One region of the Metabacillus indicus genome, then DNA from elsewhere that is predicted to be linked to it. Evidence: riboswitches for the same ligand, from Rfam matches in the RefSeq annotation. Region 1 holds a riboswitch; each other region holds the start of a gene.

Region 1 (7,696 bases):
ACATCACGGTGTGTGACGGGAATCCCTGCATATGCAGCAGCAGCTATTCCAGATGTGATGCCGGGTACAATTTCAAACGGGATGCCGTGTTTGACAAGGGCTTCCGCTTCTTCTGCACCCCGGCCGAACACAAACGGATCTCCGCCTTTCAGACGGGTGACGATTTTTCCGCTTTTAGCGTAGCGGACAAGAAAATGATTGATTGTTTCCTGCTTCATTAAGTGATAATCTGGCAGCTTTCCGCAGTAAATAAGGTCTGCACCTTCTTTTGCATAGGAAAGCAATTCTTTGTTCACAAGGCGGTCATATAAAATGACATCGGCCTTTTGAATGCATTTAACAGCCTTTAACGTGATCAGTTCAGGATCACCTGGTCCTGCACCTACTAAATAAACATTCCCCATTGATAGACTCTCCTTACTTATATGAAAACTGCCTCGCTGCGTTCGGCGTGTGATGTAGTGATTCTTACAGTCTACTATATCAGGAAAACGGAGCATTTTTTAGAATATTTTTGTTAAATCAAGCCTCTTTCAATCAAAGCTTTTGTCAGCTGTTTGACACACTCTTCTACTGAGTGCTTTTCGGTGTCCAGAATAATTTCGGGATGAAGAGGTTCCTCGTACGGGGCGCTGATTCCCGTAAAGTTCTTAATCTCTTCATTTCTCGCTTTTTTATAAAGACCTTTAGGATCACGCTTCTCGCATTCTTCAACAGAACATTTCACATAGACCTCAAGAAATTCATTCTCTCCGACAAGCGATCTGACAAGATCGCGGTCAGCGCGGTAGGGTGAAATAAACGCCGTCAGGACAATCTGCCCGCTTTCCACAAACAGCTTTGAAACCTCGCCGATCCGGCGGATATTTTCTTTGCGGTCTTCTTCACCGAAGCCAAGATCACTGTTCAGTCCATGTCTCACGTTGTCTCCATCCAGCACAAATGACTGGGCGCCGCGGTCGAACAATGTCCGTGCAAATGCGTTTGCGACAGAAGACTTGCCTGAAGCAGACAGCCCTGTAAACCAGAGGATAAAGCTTTGATGCTTGTTTTTATTATGCCGTTCTTCTTTTGCGATAGATGCTTGATGCCATACGATATTGCTGCTCATCATTGTTTCTCCCTTCTTACGAAACGACTTCTTTTTTTAGTCCGCTGATCAATACTTCAATCACTTCAGGCCTGCTGAATGTGCTTGGCGGCACTTCGCCGTTTCTCAGCATCTGTCTGACCTTTGTGCCTGAGAGAATGACGTGATCTGCGCTGTCATGAGGGCACGTTTTCGTTGTAGCCATACTTTCGCATTTGCTGCAGTAGAAGCTGTGGTCGAATTTCATCGGCTTAATGCCAAGCTCCGCTTCTTCAAATTGGTCAAATATCTTCTGAGCATCATATGTGCCGTAATAATCACCGACGCCTGCATGATCTCTTCCGACAATAAAATGCGTGCATCCGTAATTTTTGCGGACAAGCGCATGGAAAATCGCTTCTCTTGGTCCTGCATATCTCATCGCAGCAGGGAAAACGCCAAGCTCCACTCGTTCTTCCGGATAGTAGTTTTTAAGCAATACTTCATAGCTCTCCATGCGGATTTCTGCTGAAATATCATCAGATTTCGTTTCGCCGACAAGAGGATTCAGAAACAATCCGTCAACTGTTTCAAGGGCAGCTTTCTGGATGTATTCATGTGCTCTGTGCACAGGATTTCTTGTCTGGAAGCCGACTACGGTTTTCCACTCTTTACTTTTAAAAATCGCTCTTGTTTCTGATGGATCAAACGTATATTCTTTAAACGGCTTATCGGGACGCTTGATCAGAGTGATTTTGCCTCCTGCATAGATGTCTTCTCTTTCATGCAGTTTTTTCACTCCGGGATGGGCGAGATCCGCTGTTCCGTAAACATTGATCGCTTCATTCGTTTTATCCGGCTCATAGAGATCTTCGATTTCAATCAGCCCATACACTTCGCCGCCATACTGAAGCTTTGCTTTGTCTCCTGTCTTCAGCGACGCTGCTGTTTCTCTTGAAACCGGAAGCGTGATCGGAATACTCCAGACTGTGCCGTCTGCAAGTCTCATGCTGGTGACTACACTTTCATAATCCTCTTGTGTTAAAAAACCCGTAAGCGGGCTGTAGGCTCCGATTCCGATCAATTCCAGATCGCTGAGAGCCATTGCATCAATTTCGATCACCTGATCGATTTCATGTGCAGTTACTTCAGGATTGTATACATCAACTAATACTCCACCATGCGGCTGTAAACTCATTTATTTTTCCTCCTAAACTGACCTTTTTAATTGGTTTTAATGTTAAATGCCTCCGCCTTCTTCATGCACGGCACGCTTTTCATCCTTTATCGCCTTCATCAGGCTCAGTGCACCAAGTGTTGCCAGCATGACACTCAGAAGAACGATAAGGGAGTACATATCCTTTTCCAAAAACAGTTTGACAAGCATATACGATATGGCAAGTGAAAACAACGGTGAAACAATCCAGATTCGGATGATTTTCTTCACAATGTGCTTTTGAAGGATCTCGCTCCCGCTTTTCGCCATTCCAAGTCCGATAATAGCTGATGAGGTCACCTGCGTCAGAGGGACGGGAAGTCCGAAAATGGAACTGGCAATCACAAGTCCTGCTCCTGTACCGGAAATCAGAATGCCTTCAGGCTTTGAATACCGGGTAATTTTCTTACCGTTTGTTTCAAGCACTTTTTTGCCGAGAAAAATCGCTCCAAGAGCAACAAATGCTCCTCCGAGCAGGGTCCCGTCCGGCACGGAAATCAGGCCAGCCCCGACAAGCGGCCCTACTGCGTTTGCCACATTGTTCATTCCAGCTGAGAAAGCCTCGAAAAATCCTGCCAGTATCAGGATGCCTGTAAGGAGCGGACGGTCTTTAAAGAACGGTTTATGCTGCACTTTATAAAGCCCTTTGCCGAACAGCCAGGCAATTCCGAAAGCTGCGACAGGAACAATCACCCAGAACATCATGATAATCATCAGTGATTTAATAAATAGGATCTGATAGGCAACTCCCACTCCCACAACGGCTCCAACCGTCACCTCGCTTGTTGAAAGCGGGATTCCCAGCAGGTTTGCAAGAAACAGCGAGCTTGTCGCAGACAAAATAATGATCAGAACAACTTTCACATCAATGATATCCTGCGGAATAATTCCGGCACTTATTGTCTTAACAACCTCTCCCCCGCCAAGATACGCGCCTGCAAAAACACCGATGGCGCATATAAAAAGGGCATGCCGGGCTTTCGGAACTGCACCGGAACCGTAAGCTACTCCCATGGAAGCAGCGGCCCCGCTCGCTCCAATATTCATGGCGAAAAAGAGACTGATGGCAAGCGCACCCAGTTCAAGCACCGCAATCCCTCCTTATCCATGCAGGCCGCATTCTGTTTTGCCCTGGCCGCTCCATCTGCCTGAGCGCAGATCATCTGCACTGAACGCAGGCTGCGTGCAGTGGAAACAGCCGATGCTCGGATATCCCTGATCATGGAGCGGATTATAAGGGAGGTCATTTTTATGAACATAGCGCCAGACATCTTTCCACGTCCAGTGAATGAGAGGACAGACTTTTACCGACTGAAACTTGTCGTCTTTATTGATAAATTGCACATTTTTCCTTGTTTCAGACTGCTCTCTCCGAAGCCCTGAAATCCACGCTTTTGACTGAGAGAGTGTTTCATTCAGCGGCTGAAGCTTTCTGATTGCACAGCACTGATTCGGATTTGTTTCCCACAGCTTATCTCCATGCTGTTCAGCTTGTTCTGCAAGGGTAAGGGCTGGTTTTTTCATCGTAATTCGGAGCTTGGGATACTTTTCTTTTACACGTTCAATGGTTTCATATGTTTCCTTGAAATGAACATCTGTATCAAGAAACACAATCGACGCATCCGGTTTTACTTTTGAAATCAGGTCAATGAGAACAATGCCCTCAATGCCAAAGCTGCAGGCATAGACAATCTCTTCGCCGTAATGGCCGTAAGCCCAGTTCAGCACATTCAATGCGCCGCTGTACCCGTCGTCTGTTTCAAAAGTCTGTTCATGCTCCTGCCATGTTTTATACGTAAGCATGCTGGTCTTCTCCTCACTTTTTCAGGTCCTGTACAAAAAGCTTTTAATAGTAGGACAGGAGCCCGCTTTCGTTAAAATGCCTCCAGTTTATCCAGTCAGCATTTTTCATTTCATTCTTATTTTTTCATTTTTCTCAAGCTGAATCACTTTTCCGTCCTGAACGATCAGTGTCACAGAACCATAGCTCATTGTGTTCAGCATTTCCTTCAGCCTGTCGATGACCGCGTCAAGTTTTTGATCAGTACCCACAGTGGTCCCCCGTTTCTTTCCCATTAAAAAAAGCCTTCCGGTTTGAAAGACTGTTCAGGCATCAACCTTATCTTCCAAAATGGGTTTCATTTTGCTGGATGTAGCACCTTGCACGCATGCAGGTTGCCGGGCTTCACCGGGCCAGTTCCCTCCGCCTCTCTGGATAAGTTTATTATATTTTTCTAAATTTTATCACAATTGCAGTCACTGTCAACCTTAGTTTTTCTATCGGAATTAAAAAAACGACTCTTTTTAGGAACTATTGATAAAAAAGTGCTAGATATACAGCGCCGGAATAAGGTGTACTATAGTTCGTCCGGGAGGTGGGAGTTATTTTTATCTTGTTAAGTGCAGCTGCCGTTTTTTATGCGTTAGGCGGATTTTCATTAGCTTATGCGGCAATGGAGATTGATGACCCAGCCATTTTTGAAAAAATGAAAGAGGAACGCGGAGTGATGAAGTGTTTCGGAATGCTCGGTTCTGCGGGATTTAAACTCAGCGGGAAGCTGCTGCCTGCACCCTGGCAGAAAAAAGGATTCAGAATTGGCTTTTTGCTGATCAGCACACTGGCTTTTTCCGGAAGCGTGCTGATATGGAAATAAAAAAAGGCATCAGCTGCTTCTGATGCCTTTATCATTTATACGTTCAGCCATTCTTCTGACGATGGATTTTCACGCCATTTCTTCAGCTTGGCTAAGTCTTCTTTTTGAATGGAGCCTTTTTTCAGAGCTGTTTCAATCAGAGATGAATAGTCCGTCAGTGATACGGAATGAATGCCTTCTTCCTCAAGCATCTCTGTCCCTTTTTGCAGTTCATATGTGAAAATGGATACAGCGCCGATCACTTCGCATCCGGCTTCTCTAAGGGCTTTGACCGCCGTAATAACGCTTCCTCCGGTTGAAATCAAATCCTCCACTACTACCACTTTCTGTCCTTCCCGGATCTTTCCTTCAATCTGATTGCCCTTTCCGTGTCCCTTTGGCTTGCTTCTCACATAGGACATCGGCAGATTCAGAAGATCACTTACCCATGCAGCATGAGGAATTCCTGCAGTAGCCGTGCCTGCTATCATTTCAGCTTGGGGATAATGCTCTCTGATCAGAGCCGACAGGCCTTCTGCAATGTTTTTTCTTACTTCCGGATAAGAAAGCGTGAGGCGGTTATCGCAGTAGATCGGTGATTTGAGCCCGCTTGACCATGTAAACGGATCATTCGGGCTAAGGAATACAGCTTCGATTGTCAGCAGTTGTTCTGCAATTTGATGGTTCATACAGGCAGTCCCTCCCAGGCGTTTTTCATTTGAGTATAGGCCGCAAGCGGATCCGGTGCTTTAGTGATGCTCCGTCCGACCACAATTCCGGTTGACCCAAGCTCTCTCGCTTTTTCAGGAGTTGCCACCCTGACCTGGTCATTTACTGCATCTCCGCTCATGCGTATGCCGGGTGTTACGGTCATAAACGAGGCTGGAAGCTCGCTGTAGATGCGGGGCACCTCCAGAGAAGAGCAGACAATACCGTCAAGGCCGCTTTTCGCCGCAAGCTTAGCGTAGCTTAGCACCGTATCATCAAGGCTGTTGCCGATCAGCAATTCTTTCTTCAGCATCTCTGCCGATGTGCTTGTCAGCTGAGTGACAGCAATGCAGGCGGGACGCTTGGAGCCTGCAGGTGTTCCGGCCTCAAGACCTTCCATTGCAGATTCCATCATGGCACTGCCGCCGGCAGCATGCACATTGACCAGATTGACTCCGAGTCCGGCAAGACCCCTCATCGCTTTTTTCACTGTTTCGGGAATATCATGGAGCTTAAGATCAAGGAAAATCTCATGTCCGCCTGATTTCAGCTGATCGATGATTGCAGGACCTTCCCGGTAAAAGAGCTCCATGCCTGCTTTTACATACAGCTTTTGTCCGGACATCTTTTTCAGGAATTCTCCTGTTTCCGCAGCATCCTTAAAATCAAGCGCGATAATCAGCGGTCTCTCGTTCATGCTTAAAGCTCCTTCCAATGCATTCTGTAATGTGGTCAAACCCATATTTTTTAAGGACATGAGGCAGTTCTTCAATGATTTCAGGGCAGACGAATGGATTTACAAAGTTGGCTGTTCCTACGGCTACGGCGCTTGCCCCCGCATACATGAATTCAAGAACATCTTCTGCTGTCTGAACACCGCCCATGCCGATAATAGGAATGGATACAGCCTGGCTGACTTCATGAATCATGCGGATGGCTACCGGTTTGATGGCAGGACCGGATAATCCTCCTGTTCGGTTTGCAAGAACCGGCTTTCCTGTTTTCAAATCCAGCCTCATTCCGATGAGCGTGTTGATCATCGTTAATCCATCTGCTCCAGCCGCTTCGATCGCTTTGGCAATTTCCGTGATATTGCTGACGTTCGGTGACAGCTTGACATAAACAGGCACCTCTGACACAGCTTTAACTGCTCGCGTAAGGGAGGCTGCCATTTCGGGGTTTGTACCGAAAGCAATTCCACCGGTTTTCACATTCGGACAGGAAATGTTCAGTTCAAGCGCGTGAACATTTTTCGCCCTGCTGATCTCTCTTGCGACTTCTACATAATCTTCTTCTGCTGAGCCCGCCACATTTGCAAGAACCGGCACATCGAATGACTCAAGCCAGGGAAGTTCATTTTCAAGGATACCTTTCAGTCCGGGGTTTTGCAGGCCGATTGCATTGAGCATGCCCGCTTCTGTTTCAGCCACCCTCGGCGTCGGATTTCCAAATCTCGGTTCGGCCGTTGCTGCCTTAATCATGATGGCTCCAAGTTTGTTCAGATCATAAAGGCCTGCGAATTCTTTTCCGAAGCCAAAGCAGCCTGATGCAGGCATAATCGGATTTTTGAGTGAAAGTCCCGGAAGTTCAACATTCAGCATGACAGCACAACCTCTCCTGCTTTAAATACCGGCCCGTCGGTGCACACTTTTTTGTAAGATGTGCCATTCGGGTCATCTGCTGTATGGCACACACATGCAAAGCATGCGCCGATTCCGCAGCCCATTCTTTCTTCAAGAGAGAGAAAAACAGGCTTGTCAGGAAAAAGATTTTGGAGGCTTGAAAGCATGGGGGTCGGACCGCATGCGAAAAGAGCGTCAAAATCGATGCTGCGCTCTTTGATGCAGTCTGTGACGAACCCTTTCGTCCCGTATGAACCATCTGCCGTCGCAATATAGGTTTCTCCGAGTTTCTTAAACTCACTTTCATAGAAAACCTGATCCGCAGACTGGAAACCGAGTACGTGGCGGACGTTAACACCCTTTGCAAGCAGACGTCTTGAAAGCTCGTATAAAGGAGGGACTCCGATGCCGCCTCCGACAAGAAGCGCTGTATCTCCCTGATTCAGGC
Region 2 (7,696 bases), 1.7 Mb from region 1:
TAACAGATGGTCCTTTTAAAGAAACGGAAGATCTGATCGGCAGTGTATTTGTTTTTGAAGCAGAAAGTATGGATGAAGCAATTAAAATGGCCTCTCTTCATCCAACGACGCAAATCAGCAAAGGGGAAGAATTCGGCTGGCGGATAGAAGTCCGTCCTGTTCATTTCTTTAAGAATGAAAAATGAGCTGCCTTGATAAAGTGTAACTGGTGAACAGAATGGAGCTCCCACAGCTGGAACTCCAAACGATTAAGAGAAAGGGAACTCCAATTTCCGTGGAGCTCCCTTTCTTTATTCCTCCTTAAATAGCTCCTCCAAAAACCGCTCCCGGTTTTCCAGAAAGTATTTCGTAATTTGATAGTGATCCGTATCTTCGTACGTCCTTTTTGTAATTTGTTCATCGTCAAAGCTCAGAATGTCAGCATCCGGAAAGCCAAGCAGGATAGGGGAATGAGTGGCAATAATGAACTGAGTGTCTCCGTTTTTCGTCAAATCGTGAAGGACGCGGAGGAGGGTCAGCTGCCTTGACGGGGACAGGGCTGCCTCCGGCTCATCAAGCAGATAAATGGCTTTGCTGCCGAAGCGGTTCAGGAAAAGGGACAAAAACGACTCGCCGTGGGACTGTTCGTGCAGTGATTTTCCTCCGTATGCACCGAAGACATCTCCTGATAAAGGGTCTTCACTGAGTTCTTCAAGATGGGAGGCAAATTGGTAAAAGGATTCTGCTCTGAGAAAGAATCCATTCTTTACTTTAGGCATCCACCCGAGCCGAATATAATCGCCAAGGTCAGACTGCGAGCTCCTCGGATTGTAGAGATGGTGGCTTCCGCCTGCAGTGTTAAAGCCGCACTGATAGGCAATGGCCTCCATCAGAGTCGATTTGCCCGAGCCGTTCTCACCGACAAAAAAAGTAACAGGGCTGGTCAGTCTCAGTTCATCCATACCGGAAATGGCAGGGATGGAAAAGGGATATTTTTTAGAAGAGGGGATATTCTCTTTCAGCAGTTTGATTGATTTTAAGAACATGTACATCACCTGCCTACAGTTTAGCAGATTCAGACAGACAATTTATACTCCCGGCTGCAGCAAAGTTCAATATAGGTGGCTGTTTTTTCTGCAATGACGTCCTTATCAAAATCCATTGAGGCCACATGATAGGAATTCGTGAGGCTGACCATCTGTTTGAAAGGAGATGAGATGGCATGGAAAAGAACATCTGAGCTTGAGGCCGGAACAACATGGTCTTCTTCTGATTTGAAAATCAGGGTCGGACAGGTTACTTCAGACAGCACGGGCTTCGTTGTTTTAATGAGCGTCAGCAGGTTGTGTACGGCTTTAATCGGAACGGCTTCATACGTAATTTCTTCTATATCGTCCGCTTTGATATCCGGTTTTCCTTCTGGAATAAAACGGGGTTCGATCTCGTGCTGAAAAACCTCATAGCCCGGAACACTGAGTGCAGCATTGATGGTGATCAGGCCGTCAATATCCTGGTGTCTGCAGGCAAGGTGAGCCGCTAAAATTCCGCCCATGGACTGTCCTGCAACAAAGATTCTGCGGCACACTTTTTTAAGCTTTTTATAAGCTTCTTCGATATTTTGAATCCAGTCTGTAAAGCAGCAGTCTTCAAAGTCTAGGGGAGTGGTTCCGTGGCCTTTCAGGCGCGGGGCATAAACGGTATATCCCTTTGCGGCCAACAGTTTTCCGAGCTCGCCAACACTTTGGGGAGTACCGGCAAATCCGTGGCACAGAAGAATGCCGATCTCATTTCCTTTATGAAAAAAACTTTCAGCTCCTGCAAGGACAGGCACATGTTTCTTCGTCATCATCATTTCCTCCCAATCAATTCTGAACTAAAAAACCCTCTCCTGCTTACAGCTGACAAGAGAGGGTTTTGTCTTTATCGGCCAAAGCATCGTGCTTTGCTGGTTGGAGCACCTTTCCGGCAAGCGGCGGCTGCTGTGAAGTCATGGAGCCAGATCTCTCGTTCACTCTTGATAGATTATATTTAATTCTTATTGGTTTAGTTGGTTTTAACGATCTTATCATGATGAAGAGATAACTGTCAATCACTTCCTGAAGCAATCCTCTTCACAAAATTGGTTCCCTGGAGTAAAATACTTATATTCCAATCAGACAGGTGGGTTTTAGTGTGAAAACCATTCCAAAACCTTTAGTATTAGTTAATCAATGGGTGATTGTGCTATCCGCTGCAGCATTCTTGATCAGCGGCATGGGCGCTTTTTTACTGGTGCCTCTTACGGCGGGAATTATGGGACTGCTGTTTAAAGTAAACCCGATTATGAAAGCTGCCGGCACCTTTTTGAAAAAAGAGCCTTCAGCCTATATACAGGAAGATTTTGATCAGCAGCAGTTTAATCAGGTGATAGCAGTGATCTGCCTGAGCCTTGGGTTTGCCGGATACATGCTTGACTGGACGGCGCTAGCCTATGCGGCGACTGCGATGGTTGCCATTGCTGCATTTGTCGCGATTCTCGGTTTTTGCATCGGCTGCTTTATCCGTTTTCAGTGGCAGCAGTATAAATACCGCAGACTTTCTAAACAGTCCAACTGATTTTTTAAAAAAGTGTTGACTTTCAGAAAATACCGGAGTAAAGTAAGACACATCGAAAATATAGCTTCTTATCACGAGAGGTGGAGGGATATGGCCCTTTGAAACCTCGGCAGCGGACTCATTATGAGAACTGTGCCAACTCCAGCAGGCGTGCAGCCTGAGAGATGAGAAGAGCGAACGGTCTTTTTTTGCAGATCCAGCCTCTTCCTGTCTTTCAGGGAGAGGTTTTTATTTTTGTTTAAAACTAAATCATGATTTTCTTATCCAGAGAAGCGGAGGGACTGGCCCCATGATGCTTCGGCAGCGGACTTTCGAAAAAGTACTGTGCCAATTCCAGCAGGCGATAGCCTGGGAGATGAGAAGAGAACCGGTGATTCGTAATGCCATGCCCTCTTCTTGTCGGATAGAAGAGGGTTTTTTGTTGTTAATGAAATTATAAAGAGTAAAAGTCTGTGGATAACATAACTAAGTTATCCTCGTCCAGCTCCAGCGCCTAGATCCTCTGTCAGAACAAATCCGTCAAAAAAGTCAAACCTGGACTTTTCCGTCGGATTCTTATCTGCCTATCGGATCTGACCAAGGCGCTTGCGCTTTTGTTCTTGCAAATAAATGGGAGGTTACATACATGATTGAATTTAAAGGTGTCACAAAGGTATACGGGAGCGGCGGCAATGAAGTGAAAGCTCTTGACGGCATTGATTTGGAAGTGAAAAAAGGGGAAATATGCGGAGTCATCGGTTTTAGCGGAGCCGGAAAAAGCACCCTGATCCGCACAGTGAATCTGCTCGAGCGTCCAACTGCAGGGCAGATCATCGTGGATGGTCTCGACTTAACGGCGCTTTCCAAAAAGGATGTGCGCGGAGTCAAACGGAAAATCGGCATGGTGTTTCAGCACTTTAATCTGCTTAATTCAAAGACAGTCTATGCAAATGTGGCGATGCCGCTGCTTCTCTCAAAGGCCTCGCCGAAAGTTATTAAGGAGCGGGTTGCTGAGCTGCTCTCGTTTGTAGGACTTGAGGACAAAGCGAATCAGTACCCTGATCAGTTATCAGGCGGCCAGAAACAGCGCGTCGGAATTGCAAGGGCACTTGCTACCCAGCCATCCATTCTTCTGTGCGATGAAGCTACCTCGGCACTTGATCCTCAGACGACAGCTTCGATTCTGAAGCTTTTGAAAAAAATCAACGAGGAATACAACATTACGATTCTCATGATCACGCATGAAATGTCAGTCATAAGAGAGGTTTGCGATACAGTAGCCGTGATCGAAGGCGGAAAAATCATAGAATCAGGTTCTGTGTTTGAGGTCTTCTCAAATCCAAAAACAAAAACCGCTTCAAACTTTGTCAGCTCTGTTCTGAATGATTCGATTCCTGAATCGGTTCTGAAACTTGTTCAGGAAGAAAACAGCCAGGGACAGATTTTCAAAATTAATTTTGTCGGAAAATCCTCAGGTCAGCCGCTGCTTTCGCAGATTGCGAAACGATTTGACCTCCATATCAACGTGCTGTTCGGCAACATCACGGAGCTTCAGGGGATTCCATTTGGACATTTAATCGTTGAACTTCAGGGAACGGAAAGTGAAATAAAAAGAGCGCTTCTGGTGATGAACCAGGAGAACGTATCAGTGAAAGAGGTGAATGCACATGCTAGTTGATTCTCAGCAAATAATCGATGCTTTAGTCGAAACACTCGCAATGACCGGTTTTTCCCTGCTTTTCTCCACGTTGATCGGCCTTCCGCTCGGCGTGCTGCTGGTCATCACCCGAAAGGGACATCTATGGGAAAACGCCATTATTTTTAACATCCTGAACGGGATTGTGAATCTTTTCCGCTCTGTGCCGTTCATCATTTTGATGGTGGCGATTGTTCCGCTGACGAGACTGATTGTCGGAACGTCGATCGGAACAGCTGCAGCTGTTGTGCCGCTTGTCTTTTACGCAGGACCCTATATTGCCAGATTAATAGAGAACTCGCTGCTTGAAGTGGACCCGGGAGTCATTGAAGCGGCAGAAGCAATGGGTGCAACGCCGACCCAGATCATCTTTAAGTTTATTGTTCCTGAAGCATTAAGCTCACTTGTTCTCAGTCTGACGATTGCGACAGTGGGACTTGTCGGTGCATCTGCGATGGCAGGGGCTGTCGGCGGAGGCGGACTTGGAGATCTCGCCATTACATACGGCTACCAGCGCTTTGACACGGTTGTCATGATCATTACAGTGGCCATTCTTGTTGTCCTTGTTCAGGGACTTCAGACTTCAGGAAACATTTTATCGAAAAAAATCAGAAGACGATAGGAGAGAACAATGATGAAAAAATGGATTATTTTAACACTGATTGCAGCACTCGCCGCTTTTGCTGCGGGATGCGGAAATAAAACAGCTAGCGGAAAAGAAGAGGTGGATGTGAAAATCGGCGTCAGCGGATCTGATAACCGCATCTGGGATTTTGTTGCCAAGAAGGCAGAAAAAGAAGGCATCAACATTGAGATTGTCAGATTTTCAGATTATGTACAGCCGAATCTTGCGCTTTCAGAAGGCGAGCTGGATGCCAATGCGTTTCAAACGATTTCTTACTTTAATGCCTTCAAAAAAGAACACAATCTTGACCTGACTCCTATTGGAACAACGGTCATCGCACCTCTTGGCCTCTACTCGGATAAATACAAATCTGTTGAAGACATTCCGGAAGGCGGAAAAATTGCAGTTCCGAATGAAGCGACAAACATGGGAAGAGCGTTCCTTCTTCTTCAGGCAGCCGGTTTAATTGAACTTCCTGAAGACTTTGACGGCAACGGATCTCTCGATAAAATCGTCAAAAATCCTAAAAACCTTGAAATCGTGCCTGTCGTCGCAGGCCAGACACCGCGTGTTCTTCCCGATGTAGCAGGTTCTATCATCAACAACGGAATTGCTGTTGATGCAGGATTTAACCCGATCAAGGATTCTATTTTCCATGAAGATGACACAGCCACACCCTATATCAACATCATCGCAACACGCACAGAAGACAAGGACCGCAAAGAACTGAAACGCATCGTTGAGCTTTACCAGGAGGAAGACACGGCTGAATTTATTGAAAAAGAATACGATGGAGCCACGATTCCGACGTTTGTCCCTCTAAGTGAAATTGGAGAATAATCATTGAGGAGGAAAGAGCATGAGCACAGCAGCTGTTACGCTTAAAGAGCAGATCATTGATGAAATCGAATCAAGAAAGGCAGAGTACCTGAAAATTAGCCATTCGATTCATGAAAATCCTGAAATCGGCAATGAGGAATACTTTGCTTCAAAGCTCCTTTCCGACTTGCTTGAGTCAGAAGGGTTTACAGTTGAACGCGGAGTCGCAGGACATGAGACGGCGTTTCTGGCCAGGAAGAAATCGCCGCTAAAAAACGGGGCATCTGTTGCTTTTCTGGCGGAATACGATGCGCTTCCGGGACTTGGCCATGCCTGCGGCCACAACATCATCGGCACCGCAAGCACTGCAGCAGCGATTGCCCTCGGCAGACAGATTGACGAAATTGGCGGAGAAGTAGTCGTTTTGGGAACACCAGCGGAAGAAGGCGGCCCGAACGGCAGTGCGAAAGGTAGCTTTGTCAAACACGGGCTGCTTGAAGGTATCGATGCCGCTCTGATGGTGCACCCATCGAACGCAACGAGAATAACGGGAAACTCCCTTGCAGTGGATCCGCTCGATTTTGAATTCATCGGGAAGCCGGCGCATGCTGCAGCTGCTCCTCATCAGGGAATCAATGCCCTGGATGCAGTGATTCAGCTTTTCAACAGCATCAATGCCCTCCGTCAGCATGTAACAGATGATGTGAAAATTCACGGAATCATCACGCACGGCGGCGATGCCCCGAACATAGTTCCGCACTATGCAAAAGCACGGTTCTACATCCGTGCGGCAACGAGAAAAAAATGCTCAGAGACAACAGAACGCATCAAAGCTGCAGCACAGGGAGCAGCCTTGGCGACAGGCGCTAAGCTGAATGTCATTGCTTTTCAAAATGAAGTCGATAACCTGGTGCTCAACCGGACGTTTGATTCCGTTTTTAAAAAACAGCTTGAAAGTCTCGGAGAAACAGTGGAAACGTCTGAACGCGAAGGCCTCGGCTCAACGGACGCCGGCAACATCAGCCACGTTGTTCCGACGATCCATCCGTATATCAAAATCGGACCCGATACCCTCGTCGGACATACAGACGAATTCAGGGAGGCAGCCAAATCAGAGCAGGGGGACGCAGCGCTTTTGCTCGGTGCAAAAGGCCTTGCCCTGACAGCGCTTGAGCTGCTGACAAACCCTGTGCTTCTGGATGAGATTAAGGAAGAATTCAGGCAGCGGAAGGAACTGGAGGGATAGGAAGAGACTTGAAGAAAATCATTCAGCCAAAGAAAAATCCGGACTGTAATTAGTCCGGATCTTTTAATGTATATAAAGGGTTCAACAGTTCACCCAGAATGCTGCCACTTTTCGAGTGATGAGACTCTCAAATGTGGCGCCATTCTGCGTAGTGGTGCCACTTTCCGAGTGAAGAGACTCTCAAATGCGGTGCCATTCTGCGTAGTGGTGCAACTTTCCGAGTGAAGAGACTCTCAAAAGTGGCGCCATTCTGCGTAGTGGTGCCACTTTTCGAGTGATGAGATTCTAATATGTGGCGCCATTCTGCACAGTGGTGCCACTTTTCGATTGATGAGATTCTCAAAAGTGGCGCCATTCTGCGTAGTGGTGCCACTTTCCGTGTGAAGAGACTCTCAAAAGTGGCGCCATTCTGCGTAGTGGTGCAACTTTTCGAGTGATGAGACTCTCAAAAGTGGCGCCATTCTGCGTAGTGGTGCAACTTTTCGAGTGATAAGACTCTCAAATGTGGTGCCATTCTGCGTAGTGGTGCAACTTTTCGAGTGAAGAGACTCTCAAAAGTGGCGCCATTCCCGAAAATGCTGCCACCTTTCAATTGATGGTTCCCCATTTTGTCGCAACTCTCCGCGATGCCAAATTTAAACAAAATATTCCCATAATCACACCTCTTTTTTAACATTTGTCCGCTAATCTATGTGAATACCTTTACTAAAGAAAGCGGGACAAACCATGAAAACAAATTGGAAAAAAATCATCCGAA
Region 3 (7,696 bases), 890 kb from region 1:
GAAGAAGTCAAGGCGGATGCCTTTGTTTTAAACGGCGATTTTCCAGGCGCATCAAAGATGATTCCAAAGGAGTCAATGCCTGCAAGAAACTATACGGCGTCATCCAGCTGTGTTCTGCTTTACTTCGGACTGGACAAAGTCTACACGGATTCACCTGTGCATCAGTTTTTTATGGGCTCGAATTTTCAGCAGCATATGAAAGAAATCTTTGAAACGAAAGAAGTTCCGTCAGATCCTTCCATCTACGCATTTCATCCTTCTGTAATCGATTCCTCACTTGCACCCGAGGGCCACGGCGTTTTATATGCACTTGTGCCGGTGCCATCAGGCAGTTCGATCAACTGGGGGGAACAGGAAGGTTTTGTTGAAAAGGTTATTGATCAGCTTGAAGAAAGAGGATTTCCCGGTCTCAGAAAGTCAATCCAGTGGAAAAAAGTCAGAACACCGGATGACAAAGAAATGGAAGGACTCTTTCAGGGAGGAAGCTTCGGCATCGCTCCGACTTTGTTCCAATCCGGCGTGTTCAGACCGCAGGTTAAACCATCCAAGCTCACAAACGTTTATGCAGCAGGAGCTTCGATCCACCCCGGAGGCGGGATCCCAATCGTTATGCAGGGGGCGAAGCTGATGGTTTCTGCCATCTTATCCGATCATCAAAACAAAGAGAGGGAAGGAGTGAGTCTGAGTGGTTGATTTAAAACAGGCCTATCAGCAATGTGAAGAAGTCATCCGGCATCATTCTAAAACTTTCTATAAAGCTTTTTCGCTTCTGCCTCCTAAAAAAAGAAAAGCAGTGTGGGCTGTATACGCCTTCTGCAGAATCGTCGATGACATCGTAGACGAGGGAGAGAGGCCAAGTGAAGAGTTAATGGAATTCACGGCTGAATTCGACTCTTTTCTAAGAGGGGATTACTCTAAAGATAATTTCATGTGGGTGGCCCTGCACGATACATTCACCAATTACGATATGGATGTGGAAGCCTTCCGGGACATGATTAAAGGCCAGGGAATGGATCTTGTCAAAATCCGCTATCAGTCTATGGAAGAAGTGCTTGATTATTCGTATCACGTTGCAAGCACAGTCGGCCTCATGCTTTTGCCGGTGCTTGCTCCGAAGAAGACAAACGTTCTTCGCGAAGGGGCTATCGCTCTTGGACTCGGCATGCAGCTGACGAACATCCTCAGGGATATCGGAGAAGATCTCGAACGCGGCCGCATTTACGTCCCTGAAGAGGTAATGGCAAAACATAAAATGACCGAATTTGATCTGCAGCAGCAGAAGGTAACCCCTGAATTTATCAGAGTGTGGGAGCATCTTGCCGCAGAAGCGGAAAAGCATTACGATACAGCGATGCTGACTATGCATGAATATCCTCTGCATTCCCGCGCACCTGTGAAAGCTGCCGGACACTTCTACCGTGCAATCCTTAATAAAATCCGCTTGAATGACTACAATGTGTTCGGTGAGCGGAATTTTGTGTCAAGTGAAGAAAAACATGCGATTCTTTCGCAAATCTGATTTTGAACACAGCTCAGCGCTGCACCGTCTTCATCGGGACGGTGCTTTTTGGCAGTCTGTTAATCTCACTATTTTGATTATTCTAAAATAATGATTGACAGAACCCATTACGCAGTATAAGATTACGTTATTCAATTTAATAGCTTGCTTATCAAGAGTGACTGAGGGAACAGGCCCTGCGACGTCCGGCAACCTCCTTAAATGGAACGGTGCTAAATCCTGCAGAATGTCCTTCATTCTGAAAGATAAGTCGTCATATATACGATTCCTCTTTCTGAATGAAGGAGGAATTTTTTTATTTATTTAGGGGGAAAAAGACATGAAGAAAATGGTGTTGGCATTATTAGTAGCAGGAGCGGGAATCCTGTCTGCGTGCGGCGCAGAGGAAACTAACGGAGAGAAGAAAGAAATTAAAATCGGCGCATCAGCCGGTCCCTACACAGATATGGTGGAACTGGCTATTAAACCCGGTCTTGAAAAAAAGGGATATGAAGTTGAGGTGGTTCAGTTCAACGATTATATTCAGCCCAATAATGCCCTGGGCAATGATGAACTCGATGCCAACCTCTTTCAGCACAAAATTTACATGGAAACATTTGCTGAGCAAAGCAAACTGGAACTTTCGGAAATTATCACAGTGCCGACGGCTCCAATGGGATTGTACTCAGACAAGGTAAAGAAGATTGATGAAGTCAAAGATGGCGCGTCAGTCGCTATTCCGAACGATCCGACGAATGCTGCCAGGGCGCTTCATATTCTGAAGGACGCAGGACTGATTCAGTTAAATGAAGAGGTCAGCCCGCTTCAAGTATCTGAAAAAGATGTGACAGAGAATCCTAAAAAACTGAAGTTCCTTCCGATTGAAGCTGCGCAGCTTCCAAGAGCTGTAGAAGATGCCGACCTATCTGCCGTGCCGGGGAACTTTGCCCTTGCGGCTAAAATGGACCTTGCGGATGCGGTGACTCTGGAGAATATGAATGACGTGCACCGCAATCGTGTTGTGATGAATACAAAAGACGCAGAATCTGAAATCGCTGAGGATATTAAAGACGTTGTTGAATCAGACGAGTTTGAGAAAGCGATAGACAAAGATTTTAAAGGATTCGGAAAGCCAGAGTGGATGGAAGGGAAATGAATAGAGCAGAATGAAAACAGTCCGTTTCGGGCTGTTTTTCTGATGGAAATTATAAAAAATGGGCTGTAAAAAACATTAAAACGTGTTCTGCGTCCAGCTCCACCGCCTAGATCCTCTGTCAGAACAAATCCAGCAAAAAAGTCAAACCCGGACTTTTCTGCCGGATTCTTATCTGCCTATCGGATCTGTTCAAGGCGCTTGCGCTTTTGTTCTTTCTTGAGTAATTCCGCTTCCTCTGAAATAATTGAGTCATAACAGAAAATAACCAAATAAGGATAGAAAAGGAGACAGGATGAAAAAATTAACCAGCGGATGGAACTTTGACAACAGCTACATGCGTCTTCCGTCACTCTTTTTTGCCAGTCAGAAACCGGCTCCGGCAAGTTCTCCTGAGATTGTGCTATTCAATGAAAAACTGGCTGCTTCTCTCGGGCTCGGTGCTGACACATTAAAAAAGGATGCGGACGTTTTTGCAGGAAACCGGATTCCGGACGGTGCAGAGCCGCTTGCACAAGCATACGCAGGTCATCAATTTGGCCATTTTACTATGCTTGGCGACGGCCGGGCAATCCTGATTGGTGAACACCTGACGCCGGATGAAAGACGAATCGATATTCAGCTGAAGGGCGGAGGAAGGACAAAATTCTCCCGGGGAGGCGATGGCCGGGCTGCTCTTGGTCCGATGCTTCGGGAGTACATCATAAGTGAAGCCATGCATGGCCTTGGCATCCCGACGACACGGAGTCTTGCAGTGATCACAACGGGAGACCCTGTCATCCGGGAATCATTTTTGCCTGGTGCGGTTCTGACCCGGATCGCTTCAAGCCACATCAGGGTTGGCACCTTCCAGTATGCGGCTAACTGGGGAAGCATAGAGGATTTAAAGGCGCTTGCTGACTATGCAATTAAGCGGCATGATCCGGAGATTGATGAAAGTGAAAACGCCTATCTGTCTTTTTTAAAGAAAGTGATTGACAGGCAGGCTGACCTCATTGCGAAATGGCAGCTTGCAGGATTTATTCACGGTGTCATGAACACCGACAACATGACAATCAGCGGAGAAACGATCGATTACGGACCATGTGCCTTCATGGACACATATGATCCGGAAACCGTATTCAGCTCCATTGATGTAAACGGTCGCTATGCATACGGCAATCAGCCTTACATCGGCGGCTGGAACCTTGCGAGACTGGCAGAATCACTTTTGCCGCTGCTTCATGAGGATGAGGAAAAGGCGGTTGAGATCGCGCAGGATGCCCTCTCAGCGTACAGTGATTTATATAAGCAGAACTGGCTTAATGGAATGAGGGCAAAATTAGGATTGTTCCATCAGGAAGAAGAGGACGGATCTCTCGTTCAGGAATGGCTGAAGATGATGCAGAAGCATCGTGCGGATTACACAAATTCATTCAGGTCGCTCACGACTGGTTCATACGGGGACTCTGCCCTGTTTCAATCAGAGGAGTTCGGAAAGTGGAACCGTCTTTGGGAAGAGCGGCTGGGCAGGCAGACGCAATCAAAAGAGGATTCGCTGCAGCTGATGAAAAACAGCAACCCCGCAGTCATTGCCCGCAATCACCGGGTAGAAGAGGCGATTGCAGCCGCGGCAGATGGAGATTACAGTGTGACTGAGAAGCTGCTGCGTGTATTGGAAAATCCTTATGCGTACTCCCCGGAACAGGAAGAATACTGCAAGCTTCCTCCGAGTGGCGACCAGCCTTACAAGACTTATTGCGGTACGTGAAATCATAAAGCAGCAATGAGCTAATAAAAAACTGTTTCCCGCATTCAGGGAAACAGTTTTTTAGTTTCTGTACCTCGAAGCAACAGCCTCTCCGACGTTCATTCCGCTCAAGGTTACCATTGGTGAACCTCCTCCGGGATGGGTGCTGCCGCCAACGAAGGAAAGATTGCGGATGTCTTTTGAAAAATTGGAAGGGCGGAGGAAGGCATCCATTTTTCTGTTGGCTGAGATGCCGTAAAGAGCTCCGCGGTATGCTCCGAAGGTGTCAGCGATTTCAAGTGGAGTTATCACTCTTTCACAGGCAAGCGCGTTTCGGATCTCAAGTCCTTTTGCCTCCAGAATATCATAGATCCGTTCCTTGTAGGCTTCTGCATCGACAGCAAGCTCTCCCTCTCTTGTAAGAGCAGGGGCATTGACAAGGATGAACAGATTATCTCCTGCCGGGGATACGCTTTTGTCCGTATAGGAGGAATTGCTGATGTAGATGGTCGGATCGCTGCTGTACCGATGCTCCGAAAACAGATCAATAAATTCCTCTTTATAATCCTTTGAGAAAAAGACATTATGATGCAGCAGCTCCCTATGTCTTTTTTTCAAGCCGGCCAAAATAACAAATGCAGAGATGGACGGCTGGTAGCTGTCGCGCTTGGAAACTTTAAATCCCGGACGGTGCTGTTCGTCAACAAGTTCAGGATAAGCCTGAAGCAGATCGGCATTCATGATGACCTCATCAGCCTGAAAAGATCGTCCGTCTTCAAGGAGAACAGATGACACCTTCTTATTTTGCACTTGAATCCTTTTCACCTTCGACCCGAAATGAAACCGCACGCCAAGTTTTTCTGCAGCCGCTTTAAATCCTTCTGCAATTTTCACATTCCCGCCTTCTGCGTAAAAAACACCCTGCACAAGCTCAAGGTAAGCAATCATTGAAAACGTGGCAGGAGAGATGTACGGAGAGGAACCGATATATGTTGCATACCGGTCAAATGCCTTGATCAGCTCAGGGTTTTTAAAATATCTGCCGAAAAAGTGATGCATGGACTCGAGCGGCCGGACTTTCAGCAGCGCTGTTCCAAGGGAAGGTGAAAGGTAGTCTGCAAATGACTCAAACATTTTTGGGAAAAAGTGCGTTTCCGACAGTTTGTATAATCTTGTGATTTCTTTTAGAAATTCATCATAATGCTGTGCGGCGAACGGATCGATTTTCTTCAGCTGCTCTTTCATGGCGGCGGAATCGCTTGTAAAATCAAAGACCGTTCCATCACTAAAAACGTTGCGCGTATGAACATCAAGCTTTTTCATGTTCAGAACGTCACTCATCCTCATGCCTGCTTTTGAAAACACTCGGTCAAAAACCTGTGGCATGGTAATCGTATTTGGACCAAAGTCAAAATGATAGTCTAAAAGGGAAACAGGCATCAGCTTTCCGCCTGCATGCCTGTTTTTCTCCACCACATCCACATGAAAGCCTTCGGCTGCAAGAGTAATGGCCGCTGACAGCCCTCCAAGACCGGCTCCGATAACGACTGCTTTTTTCATAGGGCAACGACCTTTCTTCTACAGCACATTTTCAAAATGGCTTACGTTCTTTTCGATGACCTGATTCCTCAGGAAATCGAGTTCTTTCGTAAACAGCTCCTCAAAACAACTGTTCTTTTCTTTACGGGATATCCCTGTAAGTTCTTTGTATGTAATGGGAGGACAGATGCGGACGAAAAGATCCTGCTTTTTCCGGTCTCCAAAAGAATAGTAAAAAATGACGGGAAGGACCGGAACGTGAGGGTGTTTCTCAAGCAATGAAATGGCCCCGGGCAAAAAGCCGAGAGGGCGCTTCTCGAGATGCATTTCATCCCCCTGCGGGAAAAGACAGACGGACTTGCCCTCATCCAGTTTTCTGCCGGCATACTTAAGAGAAAGCACAATGTCTTTCGGTTTCCCTCGGTTAACAGAAAACGCGCCGAGCTTTCTGAAAAAGGGGAATTCCTTCAGTCCTTTTTCGTGCATCATGATATAGATATCGTGTTTTATTTTTACCTGGTTGCAGTGGAAAAGAAGAAGACCGTCCCACCATGAACTGTGATTCATGCAGATAATAGCCTGATCCGGCAGCTCAGCAGGACCATCGAGGTAAATCCCGTTAAAATGGCGCTTAAACAGCTGCCTGTTATAAAGGAAAAACAACTTTTCAAAGTAAGGCTTTTTGGCAGCTTCAATCATGAGTGAACCTCTTTAAAGAATAATAGTAAACAGCAAGCGCTGCAGCAGTCAGCACAAGGGTGGCCGTAACGGCAAGCCACAGTTTGCTGATCAGCGCCAATAGGATGAACATGGCCTGCATCAGAATGAAAACAAGGACCATCCGGCTGTGCCAAATGCCGCTTTTGTTCATTTCGCTATGTACAAGAAAGTAGATGAAAGCATGCAGAATGAATGCGACAATAAACCATCCAGCAAAATTGGAAAAGGGAATGTTGTAGTAAAAACTTTCTGCCTGCCATACCCAGTATTCTTTAACCTCGTAGGCTACAGGGTCAATGATCAGATCCATCAGAACCGCAAGCAAAGAGCCAGTGAGAACATAGATCAGCACATTTTTCTTATAGGCGATCACTTTGGCAAGTGCATGCGACGAGGCGATCACCATCAGCCATGCAAATCCGATGGCGATGGGAACGCCGATCAGTTTAGGGCCGAAATCCTGCGTGTAGTAGTAGTCGCCAAACAAAATACCGTACTCAACGCCGAGGTGCTCTGCAAAAATGGAGAAAAAGACGATGATTGCAGAAATGGAAAGTCCTTTTGAAGTTCCGTATGAACGGACGAAATAAATGCCTCCGATCAAGCCTGCAGCTATCAGGAACACCACATTTGCCCATTCCAGGGCGGGAGGAAGAATATCAAAGCTTAAAAGAACAACACCGCACGCATACCAGAAAAGGAAAAAATAATAGATGGACTGATCAATTTTCATTTGTGCACCTCTCTCTCTACTCTGATTATAAGAAACCGCAGGAGGATGTACAAGGAAACGCGCTCTGGCCGTGCGCAGAGGGGCTGAACAGATTTTTCTGCACAAAAAAAAGAGCGGCATCACACCGCTCTAAACCACTCTGTTAAGCTGTTGTTTTTTTCTCAGGTTTGCCTTCTTCTAAAGAAGCGAATGATTCAGGGTAGCCGTAGCTGCCGTGCTCACTCATATCAAGACCGATCATTTCTTCTTCTTCTGTCACGCGGATTGTGCCCATGGCCTTTTTCATCACAATCAGGATGACGTAAGACACGATGAACGCATAAG
Region 4 (7,696 bases), 1.6 Mb from region 1:
AGGTGTTCACCAGCATGTGGGAAACGCCCGATCAGCACATCATCACAATGGAGGCAAAGCAGGTTGAGTACAGCGTGCTTGAGCAGTATTCCGTGACCTATCTGAAGTATGAAAAGTGGAAAGACGGAAAGCTTTCAGAAACCGAGCTGCAGAGGTTTGCCATGAGGTGGTACGGAGTGAAGGAATTTAAGCTGGTACTAGAACGCCTCGGCTTTACAGACATTGTAATTTCTGCGGACTATACATATGGAGCAGCACCGGAGCATGACCGGCAGACGATTACGTTTGAAGCTGTAAAACCGGAATGATGAAAAGGGAAGAGGGCTGAAGGGCGGTACTGGTTAAAGTCCCGGAAAATTGGTGCCTCGGTGGTTTTTGCTGACAGTTGATTGATTACAGTTTTTAGCCAATACATCCAGAAAATAAAGTGGACTGAATCGGAAGGCACTTGACTCCTTGTCCAGCTGCAGCGCTCAGGCTCCTCTGTCAGAACAAAATCCCCCAAAAAGTCAAAACCGGACTTTTCGGGTGATTTCTTATCTGACTGCCGGAGCAAAACGGGCGCTTCCGCTTTTCTGGGGATGAAGAGGGCGCTGGAGACCCCGCAAGCGCAGCGAGGAGGCTCCAGGCACTCCCCGCGGAAAGCAAGTGACTGGAGCGCAAGGGAACGGGTACGTTAAGTGCTAAATTGAAAATAACGCACAAAACGCTTGGCAAATAAGATCCAAGCGTTTTTCTGCGTCAATCAATCAAGTTAACGATGAAAACGTGCTTTCTTTCCGTTTCTTTTCCACAAGCGGCATGACCTGTAATGAAAAGCGCTCCATTTCTTCAAGCTGCGGCGAGAACTGGAGGAGGAGTAAATCAAGTCCTGCCTCTTCATACTCAAGGATCTTGTCAGCAATCTGCTCAGGAGTGCCAATCAAATTTGGACGAAGCCCGCGGTTTGAAACCGAATAGTCATAGAGCTCAAGCTTTTGTTCAAGCTGGGATTTCGTCGTGAAGTCTTTGTAACCTGCATAGGCGGAAGATTCTTTAACATCTGTTATCCGCTTCAGCTCCTGCTGCACTTCTTCTTCGGTATCCCGGCAGATGATGTAGGCAGCCATTCCGAACGATTGAAAGGGCTCTTTTCCGCGTGCTGCCCGCAGCTGCTTCATGCCGTCAATCTTCGTTTTGATTTCGTCTGCCGTTCCCCCGTGCATCACATAAGCATCGCAATGCTCAGCGATCGTTTCTTTTCCGCGCGGACTTTCTCCTCCTGCATAGAGAATTGGATTAGGCTTTTGCACCGGCTTCGGTGAAAGGCGGGCATTCATCAGGTCATAAAACCTTCCCTGATACGTAAACGTTTCTTTTTCCCAAAGCCCCTTCAGGACTTCAATAAATTCTTCGGTCCGGTCGTAGCGCGCGTCGTGCTCTGTAAAAATGCCGCCGTACTGCCGTGCCTCTTCTTCCCACCAGGCGGAAACAACGTTCAGGGTAAACCGCCCATTGCTGATGTGGTCAATGTTTGCTGCCATCTTTGCCGTGACAGCAGGGTTGTGGAAGCCGGGTCTGACTGCTGTCATAATTTCAATTTTCTCTGTGACGGCGGCAAGAGCGGCAGCAGTCGTCCAGGCTTCAAGCGAATCATGCTCAGGTCCCTTAATATCATTTAAGTAAAGCTCGGCGATAAGGGTGGTGTCGTAGCCCCACTCCTCTGCTTTTTGGATAACTTCCTTTGCGTAGGCGTAAGTAGGAGGCATTTTTTCATCTTCTACATTTCTGAGCCATCCCCCGAAGATTGGCAGCCAAAAACCGTATTTCATTGCGGAATCCCCTCTCTAATCTGCATAAAAAAGCCCCTCTTGTTAGACAAGAGAGGCTGGTTCTGCTGTGCAAGTTCTAGCTCTCATCTTTCAAACAAACTGTTTGCTGGAATTGGCACGGTTTCTGCTGTCAGATCCGTTGCCGAGGCTTCAAAGGGCCATATCCCTCCACCTCTCTTGATAAGAAACGTATGAAATTAGTTGTATCATAAAATAATTTGATTAGTATGTCAATTCTAAAAAATCAGCCCAGCTTCTCCTGAAGGAACTCCGTCACCTGGTCGGGAGTCTTTGCATTCGCACTGTGAAGGTGTCCGAGCTTCTCGCCGTTTTTAAAAATCAGGATGCTCGGAATCCCCATAACCTGGTACTTCTCTGCAATTTCAGGGAACTCATCTTTATTGATTTCATACCATTCATATGAGGAATAGGATTCCATAATTTCGCCGATAAACATATTCATTCTTGTACAGTCAGGGCACCAGTCTGCGAAAAATTTGATTAGCACCTCTTGATCTTGGGTAATTAATGTTTGGAACTGTTCTTCTGATGTAATTGGTTTCATGAATCAGACCTCCTTGCCCTTATTTTAATACAAAACAGGTGTTTTGCATGCAGGAAATGCCTGATGCATGAAAAAGTGCGCAATGATTGCCGGCAAAAAACAGGATAAAGACAAACGCGCTTACATCGCCTGCCTTACTGAAATTGGAAACGCCTTTAAAGGACGCAAATTGTGCCTTTGCCCGAATGTTATAAAGAAATCCATGATGGGCTATAACAATTTGGGCCGAAAGTGATAATATAGTAGAGATGAACTTTTCTTAGGGGGATATCCGCATGAAAATTAAAGTTGGATTATTATATGGAGGCAAGTCCGCAGAGCATCAGGTTTCCCTGCAGACGGCACTTGCTGTTATAAAAGCACTTGATACGAATAAATTTGATATACATCCGATCTACATTTCCGAAAAAGGCGAATGGTTCCGCGGACCCAAGCTTACTGAGCCGGCAGCTTCACCTGCTGAGCTTCAGTTCAGCCAAAATGGCACAGCGGTTTCTCCGGTTGCGCTCAATCAGGATCTTTTCCCTGCAAAAGCAGATGAAACGAACGAACAAATTGATGTAGTATTCCCGCTTCTTCACGGACCGAACGGTGAAGACGGCACTGTTCAGGGCATGCTTGAGCTTCTGAACCTTCCGTATGTCGGAAACGGTGTCCTTGCGTCTGCAGCAGGAATGGATAAAGTGATCATGAAAAACTTGTTTGCCCAGGCAGGACTTGAGCAGGCTAACTATGTTTCCTACATTAAGAGCGAGTGGAAAAAGGCGCCTGAAGAAGCTTACGATAAAGTGGAGCAGGAGCTTGGTTATCCTTGCTTTGTTAAGCCTGCCAATCTGGGCTCAAGTGTCGGCATCAGCAAATGCAAAGACCGTGCGTCACTTGAAAAAGCATTCGCAGAGGCATTTGATTATGACCGTAAGATCATCATTGAAGAAGGCATCATCGGACGCGAGATTGAAATCGGCGTCATCGGAAATGATGAGCCGATCTGTTCGGTTGTCGGTGAAGTTGCTCCTAAAAAAGAATTCTATGATTATAAAGCGAAATACGAAGACGGCGACACGGACATGATGATTCCTGCGCAGGTTACGGAAGAAGAATATGAACTGATTAAAGAGCTTGCCATTAAATCCTTTAAGGCAATCGACGGATCAGGACTTGTACGCGCAGACTTTTTCCTGACAGAAGACGGAAAAGCGCTGATCAACGAAGTGAACACAATGCCGGGATTCACGCCATACAGCATGTTCCCGCTTCTTTGGAAGCATACAGGCGTTGAGTACCCTGAGCTTATCGGGCGTCTTGTCGAGCTTGCCCTTGAACGCCACGAAGGCAAGCAGCAAATTAAACACACGTTTTAAGGAAAGCCTGGAAACACTATTCATTAAAGAATAGTGTTTCTTATTCATTGTCCAGAAGGCTTGAACAAAGTTTACATAAAAGAAGGGAGATTACAGCGCATGATTAAACGTTCTTTACGCGACATTCAGACAATGGCGGGAGGATCAGGCCTTGCGCCCCAACATGAAAACACCATGATCCACGGCATTACAACGGATTCCAGAAAGATTGAAGCAGGCACGCTGTTTGTGCCGATAGCCGGAGAAAACTTCGACGGCCATCATTTCGCCGAAAAGGCTCTTGCTGATGGAGCGGCGGCCACTCTTTGGAACCGTTCAAAACCGAACCCTCCTTCAGGTGCCGTCATTCTGGTTGAAGACACATTGGAAGCTCTTCAAACCCTTGCAAGCAGCTACCTTGACCAGCTGAACCTGAAAGTTGTAGGCGTGACAGGAAGCAATGGAAAGACAACCACTAAAGATATGGTGGCAGCACTGCTTTCAACAACGTACCGTGTCCACAAAACGCAGGGGAATTTCAACAACCATATCGGCATGCCTCTTACGATTCTCAGCATGACGGAAGATACTGAGGTAGCTGTGCTTGAAATGGGCATGAGCAACTTCGGGGAAATTGAACTGCTTTCAAATCTTGCAAAGCCGGATGCTGCGATCATTACCAACATAGGGGAATCCCACATGATGAATCTGGGCTCAAGAGAAGGAATCGCAAAAGCGAAGCTTGAAATTGTCAGCGGCCTCAAACCCCAAGGTGTGCTGATCTATGACGGGGAAGAGCCTCTGCTTGAAGAGCGTGTTCAGAACGCTTCATATAAAAAGGTTTCATTCGGAGCTTCTGCTGAAAACACGTATTCTCCCGAGGGAATCAGACACACAGAAAAAGGCACGTTTTTTACCATTCGCGGACGCGGGGAAGAACTGTTCCTGCCTGTGCTTGGAAAGCATAATGTCGGGAATGCTCTCGCTGCCATTGCTGCAGCTGAATTCCTTGGCGTGACAGAGGAGAAAATCAGCGAAGGGCTGAAGAATATTCAAATGACGGGCATGCGCCTTGAATTGACGAAAACAGAAGGCGGCCTTGCCGTTATCAATGATGCCTATAATGCAAGCCCGACATCTATGAAAGCTGCCATCAGGCTTGCGGGCGACTTGGACGGATACAGCCGGAAAATTCTTGTTCTTGGAGATATTCTCGAGCTTGGGGATGACATGCAGGTTCAATTTCACCGTGAAGTTGGCGAAACAATCGATGCAGCCGAAACGCAGCATCTTTTCACATACGGTAATCTTGGGGCAGAAATAGCCGAAGGGGCAAGAAAGAATCTTGATGACGGAGTGATTCACGTCTACCAGGATAAGCAGGAGCTCATTAAAAGTCTGAAGCAGACGGCGAAAGCGGGAGATCTTGTTCTTGTAAAAGCCTCGCGCGGAATGAAGCTTGAAGAGGTTGTTCAAGCTCTTCTCTAATTATGAAATAAAGCAGCCGGTCCTTCTTTTGTCTGTCAGAGAAACACGAAAAGAAAGAGGGAAGGACCTTGGTCCATGACGTTCAGAAAATAAATGGAGAGATAACGAGTACGACAAGTCCGACACCGATGGAATACGGCGTAAGCTCACTTACAACTTCATATGCACTGTTTTTTAATACGGTCATGATGAACGCTCCTTTTTGTTTTGAAATATAGTAACCCAGGGTACTTTTTATATACCCGGGTTCTTTTTTTTCAATCCTCTTATTTTTAAAACCCGGTATAAAAATATGTTCATTCGGGAGAGAGTGATATGAAAGGATGCCTTTGTATACACGGTTTTACTGGAGCTCCTTATGAAGTGGAGCCTCTCGTCAGCTATTTGCAGGAACGGACGGACTGGGTGCTGAAGACGCCGACGCTTCCGGGTCACGGAGAAACGCCGAGCCTGAAGGGGATCGAATTCAGCGAATGGATTGCGCACGCTGAAAATGAGCTCAGGGATTTGCTTGAAGAATGTTCCGAGGTCTATATCATAGGCTTTTCAATGGGCGGCTTGATTGCAGCGTATTTGGCCTCGAGGTATCCGGTTGAAAAGCTTGTGCTGCTTAGTGCAGCTGCACATTACTTAAATCCTCGCCAGATGCTGCTTGATGTGAAAGGGCTGCTTGCAGATGCCATCCGGGGAGAAGGCGCAAAGAATGAACTTTTTATCAGATACAGAAAAAAAGTGATGGAAACGCCGATTGCTGCAGCTCTGCAATTCAGGAAGCTCGTCAGGTATATTCGTCCATTATTGGAGAAAATAACTATACCTGTACTGATTGTTCAGGGAGAATGTGACGGAATGGTGCCTGTCAAAAGCGCTGTTTATATTTATGAAAAAGTCCGTTCAAGGCAGAAGGAGCTTTGCTTTATGCCGTGTTCGAAGCATCTGATCTGCCACGGGGAAGAGTTTCCGGAGCTTGCAGAAGTGATAGAAAATTTCTTAATGGCACAGACTAAGACAAGTGTGAAATAATACGCCTTGTTGTAAAAGTATATAAAAAGTGATATGATTGAATTTAAGTGTTTACGGGCTTTTATAAGCTAACGTTTTGCCCGATGGGGCGTTTTTTGTTTCACCATACATGAAAGTCTGTGAAGCTATAAGGATTAAAAGGAGTAGAACAAATTGACAATTACGTTTCAAGAACTAGGTATCAGCCCATTATTAATGGACGCCATTAACCGCATGGGATTTGAAGAAGCTACACCAATTCAGGCACAAACGATTCCGCTTGGGCTTCAAAATAAAGATGTAATCGGCCAGGCGCAAACAGGTACAGGGAAAACAGCTGCATTCGGTATTCCTCTTATCGAAAAGATCGACGTTAAACAAGATAAGATCCAGGGAATCATCATTGCACCGACCCGTGAACTTGCTATCCAGGTATCAGAAGAGCTTTACAAAATCGGTTCATCAAAACGCGTACGTGTACTTCCGATCTACGGTGGACAGGACATTAACCGCCAGATCCGCTCATTAAAGAAATTCCCTCACATCATCGTTGGAACTCCAGGCCGTCTAATTGACCATATTAACCGTAAAACATTGAAATTATCTGATGTTCAGACTGTTGTTATGGACGAAGCGGACGAAATGCTGAACATGGGATTCATCGAAGACATTGAGAACATTCTTTCAAATGTGCCATCAGAGCACCAAACTTTGCTTTTCTCAGCTACAATGCCTGATCCGATCAGACGCATTGCTGAAAAGTTCATGACGAACCCTGAGATCGTAAAAGTAAAAGCGAAAGAAATGACCGTTACAAATATTCAGCAATTCTTCATCGAAGTACAGGAGAAGAAAAAGTTTGATGTGCTTACACGTCTTCTTGACATCCAGTCACCTGAACTTGCGATTGTTTTCGGACGCACAAAGCGCAGAGTAGATGAGCTTTCTGAAGCACTAATGCTAAGAGGCTATGCTGCTGAAGGAATTCACGGCGACCTTACTCAAGCTAAGCGTATGTCTGCACTTCGCAAATTCAAAGAAGGTGCGATTGAAGTGCTTGTAGCGACAGACGTTGCTGCCCGCGGACTTGACATCTCTGGTGTTACTCACGTTTACAACTTCGATGTTCCTCAAGATCCTGAAAGCTATGTACACCGTATCGGCCGTACTGGACGTGCAGGTAAAACAGGAGCTGCGATGACATTCGTAACGCCAAGAGAACAGGATATGCTGAAAATCATCGAGCGCACAACGAAGCGCAAAATGGACCGCATGAAGGCTCCGACTCTTGATGAGGCTCTTGAAGGCCAGCAATCTGTATCTGTTGATAAAATCCGTCAAGCTATCGCTGACAACAACTTATCATTCTACAAGCGCACAGCTGAAGCTTTGCTTGAAGAGTTCGATCAAGTTTCTGTTCTTGCAGCAGCGATCAAGCTTATGACGAAAGAGCCGAACCAGACTCCGGTTAACCTGACAGAAGAATCTCC

What was found. A riboswitch is a leader RNA that binds a small molecule or an ion and turns the genes downstream of it on or off. The one in region 1 is predicted to bind S-adenosylmethionine.
Region 2: it holds a riboswitch for S-adenosylmethionine, as region 1 does, so the genes downstream of both, ACK1LH_RS18135 (methionine ABC transporter ATP-binding protein) here and ACK1LH_RS09090 (YezD family protein) in region 1, are expected to answer to the same signal.
Region 3: it holds a riboswitch for S-adenosylmethionine, as region 1 does, so the genes downstream of both, ACK1LH_RS04695 (MetQ/NlpA family ABC transporter substrate-binding protein) here and ACK1LH_RS09090 (YezD family protein) in region 1, are expected to answer to the same signal.
Region 4: it holds a riboswitch for S-adenosylmethionine, as region 1 does, so the genes downstream of both, ACK1LH_RS01215 (LLM class flavin-dependent oxidoreductase) here and ACK1LH_RS09090 (YezD family protein) in region 1, are expected to answer to the same signal.

What each region holds. Positions count from the first base shown of each region.
Region 1 covers NZ_CP176757.1:1,815,367-1,823,062, reverse strand. The annotation lists gene cobA (uroporphyrinogen-III C-methyltransferase) at 1-404, opposite strand, end outside; gene cysC (adenylyl-sulfate kinase) at 518-1,111, opposite strand; gene sat (sulfate adenylyltransferase) at 1,128-2,267, opposite strand; gene ACK1LH_RS09100 (anion permease) at 2,310-3,332, opposite strand; gene ACK1LH_RS09095 (phosphoadenylyl-sulfate reductase) at 3,387-4,088, opposite strand; gene ACK1LH_RS09090 (YezD family protein) at 4,194-4,337, opposite strand; SAM riboswitch class I at 4,402-4,507, opposite strand; gene ACK1LH_RS09085 (hypothetical protein) at 4,679-4,939, shown strand; gene pyrE (orotate phosphoribosyltransferase) at 4,975-5,607, opposite strand; gene pyrF (orotidine-5'-phosphate decarboxylase) at 5,604-6,323, opposite strand; gene ACK1LH_RS09070 (dihydroorotate dehydrogenase) at 6,292-7,227, opposite strand; gene ACK1LH_RS09065 (dihydroorotate dehydrogenase electron transfer subunit) at 7,221-7,696, opposite strand, start outside.
Region 2 covers NZ_CP176757.1:3,531,816-3,539,511, reverse strand. The annotation lists gene ACK1LH_RS18155 (YciI family protein) at 1-185, shown strand, start outside; gene ACK1LH_RS18150 (AAA family ATPase) at 291-1,025, opposite strand; gene ACK1LH_RS18145 (alpha/beta hydrolase) at 1,055-1,825, opposite strand; SAM riboswitch class I at 1,897-2,003, opposite strand; gene ACK1LH_RS18140 (DUF4395 domain-containing protein) at 2,152-2,574, shown strand; SAM riboswitch class I at 2,640-2,745, shown strand; SAM riboswitch class I at 2,832-2,936, shown strand; gene ACK1LH_RS18135 (methionine ABC transporter ATP-binding protein) at 3,200-4,231, shown strand; gene ACK1LH_RS18130 (methionine ABC transporter permease) at 4,221-4,871, shown strand; gene ACK1LH_RS18125 (MetQ/NlpA family ABC transporter substrate-binding protein) at 4,884-5,714, shown strand; gene ACK1LH_RS18120 (M20 family metallopeptidase) at 5,734-6,939, shown strand; gene ACK1LH_RS18115 (alpha/beta fold hydrolase) at 7,666-7,696, shown strand, end outside.
Region 3 covers NZ_CP176757.1:927,519-935,214, forward strand. The annotation lists gene ACK1LH_RS04685 (phytoene desaturase family protein) at 1-693, shown strand, start outside; gene ACK1LH_RS04690 (phytoene/squalene synthase family protein) at 686-1,519, shown strand; SAM riboswitch class I at 1,665-1,771, shown strand; gene ACK1LH_RS04695 (MetQ/NlpA family ABC transporter substrate-binding protein) at 1,839-2,654, shown strand; gene ACK1LH_RS04700 (protein adenylyltransferase SelO) at 2,947-4,401, shown strand; gene ACK1LH_RS04705 (phytoene desaturase family protein) at 4,462-5,940, opposite strand; gene ACK1LH_RS04710 (lysophospholipid acyltransferase family protein) at 5,959-6,618, opposite strand; gene ACK1LH_RS04715 (carotenoid biosynthesis protein) at 6,611-7,372, opposite strand; gene ACK1LH_RS04720 (ammonium transporter) at 7,515-7,696, opposite strand, start outside.
Region 4 covers NZ_CP176757.1:209,895-217,590, forward strand. The annotation lists gene ACK1LH_RS01210 (class I SAM-dependent methyltransferase) at 1-308, shown strand, start outside; gene ACK1LH_RS01215 (LLM class flavin-dependent oxidoreductase) at 750-1,811, opposite strand; SAM riboswitch class I at 1,892-1,998, opposite strand; gene ACK1LH_RS01220 (thioredoxin family protein) at 2,056-2,376, opposite strand; gene ACK1LH_RS01225 (D-alanine--D-alanine ligase) at 2,652-3,737, shown strand; gene ACK1LH_RS01230 (UDP-N-acetylmuramoyl-tripeptide--D-alanyl-D-alanine ligase) at 3,837-5,204, shown strand; gene ACK1LH_RS01235 (alpha/beta hydrolase) at 5,520-6,227, shown strand; gene cshA (degradosome RNA helicase CshA) at 6,381-7,696, shown strand, end outside.